DNA from 2 places in the Haloimpatiens massiliensis genome. Region 2 is predicted to be linked to the other one. Evidence: riboswitches for the same ligand, from Rfam matches in the RefSeq annotation. Region 2 holds a riboswitch; the other holds the start of a gene.

Region 1 (3,437 bases), 750 kb from region 2:
TGGCAAAGGTTAATTGTAAATGGAGAAATATAGATTATGATAACTTGCTAGATATGGTTCTTATTACTTTTCCATTAGCTATTATAGGGGCCAGGCTATATTATGTATTATTTGAATTTGAAAGCTACAAAAATAATCTTATGGATGCATTTAATATAAGGCAAGGTGGACTTGCTATCCATGGAGGAATTATTTTTTCAGTAGTTGCTGCATTAATATACACAAAAAGAAAAAAAATTAGTTTTATTAAATTTGCGGATGTAGCGTTTCCATCTGTTATATTGGCTCAATCTATAGGTAGATGGGGAAATTTTTTTAATGGAGAAGCACATGGCGGACCTGTTAGCTATGATTTTATAAAGCAATTTCCTGAGTTTATCCAAAAAGGTATGAATATAGAGAGGATATATTATCATCCTACATTTTTGTATGAATCTATATGGGATTTACTAATATTTTTAATATTGATGATTTTATTAAGAAAAAGCAAAAAAAATGGAGTAGTATTTTTCACATACATTGGTTTATATTCTATAGGAAGATTTTTAATTGAAGGGTTAAGGACGGACAGTCTTATGATAGGAAATATAAGAGTTGCTCAATTTATTAGTTTAATTGGTATTATGATTTGGATAATTTTTATTATTTCACAGAGGTCTTTATCAAATACGAAAAAATAAAAAGAAAAAATATAATAGTACATTATTATAAGACTTTTATAATGTAAAACTTTTAATAATTGAAAAAAGCGTATCCATACATTTTCCTTTGCCAATTATTTATTATATTATGTAAGTATATAGAAAGCTTATAGTTAAAATATAGTATTGGGGGGAACTGTAATGAAACAAAATATTGTAAGAAATGAAACCAGTAGTTCAAAGGCAATTGAACTTACACAAATGGCTCTTATGACTGCAATAATATGTGTAGCAACTATGTCTATAAAAATTCCAACAGTAATGGGTATTGGATATGACCATTTAGGAGATAGTATGATATTCTTTGCAGCTATTTTATTCGGAAGAAAAAAAGGAGCTATAACATCTGCTATAGGAATGAGTTTGGCGGATTTATTATCTGGCTATGCATATTATGTACCTTTTACGTTTGTAATAAAAGGCATAATGGCATTGATTGCTACAACAATTGCATATAGGGGAAATTACGAAGGTAAAAATATGATCAATAATATATTTGCCTTTGTAGTAGCAGGTGCATGGATGGTATTTGGATATTTTGTAGCAAAGATAATTTTAGTTAAATTTGTATTGTTTAAGGTTGATACTTATAGTGAAGCTTTAGCTTTAGGACTTGCAAGTATTCCAAATAATATAGGACAGGTTACTGTAGGGATATTAATTGCAGTACCATTGATTAAATTACTACAAGGAAAGTTAAATATCAAAAGAAAATAGTTCTAACGTTAATTTGTAAATTTGATTTTGAGCATATTTGTATTATGACTATAGATGGTGTATAATTAAATCGAAATTTGAATAGAGTGCTAGGGGTGCTTAAAAGCTGAGATGGATTTTGCTAATCCTATCCCTTATACCTGATCTGGATAATGCCAGCGTAGGAAAGCAGCATATGATATTGTTAGTAAATACTGTTTTTCAGCAGTATTTATTTTTTTATGTTATATATGAAGTTATTAGTATTTAATCTAAAATTATAATAATAAATGAATTTTATTTAAATAATACTTATTAGGTTAAAATAAAATATAGAAGGAGGAATTATTAATGAATTGGTTTAATTTTAAATTTAAATCTCCAAAGTTTGGGGAAGCTTTGAGTACAGTTTCTTCAGATCCAGTTATATACATAAGCATAATAGCCATAATAATTTTAATTGCAGTAATTATACATATGAATAAAGCTAAATTAACTACAAAAATTATGCTTCATGTATCTATGGCTGTGGCTATAGCCACTGTACTAAAAATGTTTAGGATAATGAAAATGCCTATGGGAGGTTCTGTAACTTTAGGTTCCATGATTCCTATTATATTCATAGCTTATATTTATGGTACTAAAGTGGGATGTTTAGCAGGAGTGATATTTGGCGTAATTGATTTAATTTTAGGACCATATGTGGTACATCCAGTACAGCTTATACTAGACTATGTTTTAGCTTTTGGAGTTTTAGGCTTTGCAGGATATTTTAAAAATAATATTTTTATTGGTGGATTAGTGGGCATAGGGTTAAGATTCATATGTCACGTGTTATCAGGAGTTGTTTTCTTTTCTTCGGCTGCAGAAGGTCAAAATGTATGGGTTTACTCCATATTATATAATGGAACGTATTTACTTCCAGAGGCTATAATAGCTGTTGTAATTTTAGCTATAATTCCTGTGAAAAGAATAAAAACACAAATTGCAAGTTCGTTGTATTAATAGAAAGCTTTTAATGAGTTTCTTTTATCAAATAGGTTAATAAGAGTAGATAAGTCTATTTATAACAAGTTCTAAGTTTCAGATGAAGTTAAAATTTCATTTGAACTTAGAACTTTGTTTATGTTTTGGAACTATAATTTTATAAGTTTACTATTAAAGCATAATTAACTATATGCTATAATTTTTATACGAAGTAATGTTCTTTATGAAAACTATCAATAGAAAATTGGTGAATAAAGTATATTTTTTAGTTGTTTTCATAATTCAAGTAATTTAATATTTTTTGTAGGATAATCACAAAATAAATAAAAAATAATAGGTAGGTGAGTGTTCAGTGAAAAAGATATTATTAACTGGAGGACATGGATTTTTTTGTACAAGATTTTATGAAAGATATAAAAATGAATATAAAATATTGTCTACAGGAAGAGAGGATTTAGATATAACAGATGATATAAAAGTAATGCAGGTTTTTAAAGAGTTTAAACCAGATTATGTTATACATGCTGCAGCTATAGCAGTTACGGACTTTTGTAATGAGCATCCAGAAATAGCTCAAAAAATAAATGTAGATGGAGCTGTTAATGTGGCTAAGGCGTGTAAAGAGGTAGGAGCAAAACTTGTATTTATAAGTTCTGAACAAGTATTTAATGGAAATATAGAAAATGGGCCTTATGATGAAGGACATAGACCAGTGCCAAATACTGTGTATGGTAAAAATAAATTAGAAGCAGAAAGGTTGTTAAAGGATATAATAGATGAATTGTGGATAGTAAGATTTACATGGTTGTTTGGTATGCCAGAAAAAAATTTAAGCATTTCATCAAACATACTTTGGGAAACAGTGGTTTCTTTACTAAAAGGAGAAAAAATATATGCATCTGCAAATGAATTCAGAGGTATGACTTATGTTTTTGAAATGGTAGAAAATTTTAAAAGAGTATTCCAATTACCGTATGATACCTACCATATGGGAAGCTATAATTCTATGAGCAGATATGAAGTAGTAAAATATATATTAACGGAAATGGGATT
Region 2 (3,437 bases):
AGTGATAATAGGATATTCTTTCCCTATAACAGATTTTTCTATAAAAAAATTATTATTAGAAAGTTTTCAGGGCAGAGAGCTTGAAAACTTAATATGGGTAAACCCCAATACCACTGCAATAGAGGACGTTAAGAGGATACTACATTACAATAAACCAATAATTTTATGTAGTTGTCTTGAAGAATTCGTAAAGTAAGAATATTGAGAAGCAAGTTCTGCAAGAAAAATCTGTCTTTAAGTCCACAATAAATATATTTTTTAAGACTGTTCGCAATACGCCAAGAAATTCTAATGTTTTCAAATTTCAATCCCCTAAAGCTTTCAAACTCGCTTCTAACGGCGCTCAAACATGAAAGCTTCTTAACGGGTATTGAAATTTGAAAACAAAGAATTTCTAAGGCTAGCTCAATAGTCTTAAAAAATATATTTATTGTTACCTTAAAGACAGATTTTTCGGTTCATGCATAAGTTATCAAAGGAGGGAGACAGCTAACTAAAGGATGATTTTCCTCCGCTATGCTACAGAAAATCTTTAATTAAATAAAAAGTATATAAATATAATAATTTGATAATAAAAAATATAATTATGTCATTAATGGAATAATTATAGTTTTTTTTAAAGCCTTTAAAAATCTTTTATTGGCGACAGCCAGCCTAAATATTAAAGCTAAGATTTATACAAGGCGGTGTATTGCTACAAAAGATATTAAATTTTATTCAATATCTTATTTTTAATAATTGGTTATTCATTAGTTTCTAATCTAAAGTAACTAATTATATCTCCCGATTAGACAAAATATTATTAATAATCGGGAATTAGGGCTTAAACGAAAGGCTACGCCTAAAAAATATTATTGGCGGTTTTCTATTTATAAATTAAAGATTTTCCGTAACGTAGTGGAGGAAAATCATCCTTTTTAGAATAATCAAGTCCTATGAAATGACATTTTAATTTTTTTACTTCAGTTAAATAGTAATTTAATACAAAGGATAAGTAGGATTTACCGCAGCCGCAGTCTAATATAGTGATACCTTTTTTGTTATTCCTATCTAGTTTATCAAATATACTATCTAAAAGTTCAACATAGTGATCTATTTGATTATATTTTCTTATTTTGTCATTTTTAATTTTGCTGTCTTTTGTCATTATATTTATTTCTTTTAATAAACTATCTGCTTTTCCAACTTTAATATAATAGTCTCTATTTAAAAACGTTGAAGTTCCTTGGAAACCGTGATGTTCTGAGCAGGAATCTTTTTTAGAAACCTTAGTTCTAGTATTAGGTTCTTTAGAAGATTCATTAACTTCTATATTTTTCATGGTTACATTTTTATGGTCAGCAGATATTAGTATATTTGTGCCTCTCTCGCTATATATAAATTCTAGAGCTTCATAGCTTTCAGCATCTACACATATGTTCTGTAAAATTTTCTTTAAACTTTGAAGTTTTGTAATTCCGTTGAAATTATATTGAATTTTATTATCCTTATAAATGCCTAGGCCTTTAAATTCTTTTAAACCAGTTTTAAAATTTGTACTTATTTTTTTAAATATAGAAGAGTTTTCTTAAAATCTGCTTTCTAACCCCATGAAGAAAAGCTTTGATTTGTTTATACTTGATTTATTCATTATATCACCCCTTTTCTATACTATATGCAAATGCAATTATATCAAGGTTATCTATTATAATTCAACATTTACAATAATTTTATTTACCTAAATAGAAAAAAGTGTTATGATATATATGTAAAATTTAATATGCAAGCAAGGGGATCCTGTAATGACAGGCTGAGAAAGAGATGTTATCTCTGACCCTAGGAACCTGATTTGGTTAGAACCAACGTAGGGAATGCTTTTATTGAGGTATTTTAGATACATTTCCTGCGGATTTGTATCTTTTTTTGTTTTATAAAAAAAGAGATACAAAGGCTAAATATATTGAAGCGGTAGGAGGTGTAAAAATGATAGTAAATGGAAAAGAACTGGATTTTAAGCAAGGCATTACAGTGGAAAAAATGCTTGAAGAACTGAATATTTCCAGGGAAAAAGTTGTTGTAGAAATAAACATGGAGATATTGGACAGAGATAAGTTTAAAGATAGGATATTAAGCAAAGAAGATAAAGTTGAAATTGTAGCTTTTGTAGGTGGGGGTTAAAATTGAAGATTTTTTTTAATGGAAGGAAAATTGAAGTTCATGAAAATATTACAGCTTTTGAATTAAAAAAGATATTTAATTATAAAGGAGACATATGTATTTTAAATGGATTTCCTTTAGATAAGAATTATGAACTAAAAGAAGGGGATAATTTATTTTTTATAAATAAAGGACAGATGCCAGACAAAGAAGAAATTGAATGTTTATTAACTTCCAGACATACTCCTGGGGTGCATGAAAAAATTAAAAAGGCATCTATTGGTATAGCAGGGCTTGGGGGACTAGGATCTAATATAGCCGTATCTTTAGCAAGAATGGGTATTGGTAAACTTATATTAGTAGATTTTGATGTGGTGGAACCTAGTAACTTAAATAGGCAGCAGTATTTCATAGAACACATAGGTATGAAGAAAACCCAAGCTATAAAAGCTATAATAGGCAACATAAATCCCTTTGTGGAAGTTGTAACGAAAGATTTATATTTGGATAAAAACAATGTAGTTAAATGCTTTGATGATGCAAGTATTGTGGCAGAAGCTTTGGATAATCCTATTAACAAGGCAGAAATAGTTAATACCATACTTTTGGACGGAGAAAAAACTGTTGTAGCTGCATCGGGTATGGCAGGTTATTTTAGTTCAAATTTAATAAAGACAAAGAGAGTTATGAAAAATTTTTATATGGTAGGAGACTTAGAATCTGAAGCAAAGATAGGCTGTGGACTTATGGCTCCAAGGACTGCTATTGCAGCAAATCATCAAGCAAATATGATAATTAGAATTTTGTTAGGTGAAAATGATTGTTAAATATGAGGAGATGTGTATTATGGAAAAATTAATTATAGGTGGAGTGGAATTAGAAAGTAGATTATTTGTTGGAACTGGAAAGTTTCCTTCCACAAAAGTTATACCTAAAGTAATAGAAAAGTCACAAACTCAAGTGGTAACTACGGCTATAAGAAGAGTAGATTTAAATTCAAGAGGGGAAAATATTATAGAATGTATACCTAAAGATGTAATATTACTTCCTAATACTTCAGGAGCAAGAACTGCAGAAGAAGCTATAAGAATAGCTAGGCTTGGAAAAGCTATGGGCTGTGGAAATTGGGTTAAAATAGAGGTTATATCGGATAATAAATATTTACTTCCTGACAATCAAGAAACTATTAAAGCTACAGAAGTATTAAGTAAAGAAGGCTTTGTAGTACTTCCTTATATGAGTCCTGATTTGATGGCTGCAAAAAGATTAGTAGATGTTGGAGCAGCGGCAGTTATGCCATT

The links. Region 2 has a riboswitch for thiamine pyrophosphate ahead of thiS (sulfur carrier protein ThiS). Riboswitches for the same ligand answer to the same signal wherever they lie in the genome.
Region 1: linked by a shared signal. The riboswitch ahead of thiT (energy-coupled thiamine transporter ThiT) and the one ahead of thiS (sulfur carrier protein ThiS) in region 2 are both predicted to bind thiamine pyrophosphate.

The regions. Positions count from the first base shown of each region.
Region 1 covers NZ_LT854640.1:473,449-476,885, forward strand. The annotation lists gene lgt (prolipoprotein diacylglyceryl transferase) at 1-680, shown strand, start outside; gene C1715_RS10385 (ECF transporter S component) at 843-1,418, shown strand; TPP riboswitch at 1,500-1,602, shown strand; gene thiT (energy-coupled thiamine transporter ThiT) at 1,749-2,402, shown strand; gene C1715_RS10395 (SDR family oxidoreductase) at 2,737-3,437, shown strand, end outside.
Region 2 covers NZ_LT854640.1:1,226,403-1,229,839, reverse strand. The annotation lists gene C1715_RS14050 (SIR2 family protein) at 1-196, shown strand, start outside; gene C1715_RS19845 (methyltransferase) at 866-1,321, opposite strand; TPP riboswitch at 1,759-1,868, shown strand; gene thiS (sulfur carrier protein ThiS) at 1,963-2,157, shown strand; gene thiF (sulfur carrier protein ThiS adenylyltransferase ThiF) at 2,160-2,963, shown strand; gene C1715_RS14030 (thiazole synthase) at 2,983-3,437, shown strand, end outside.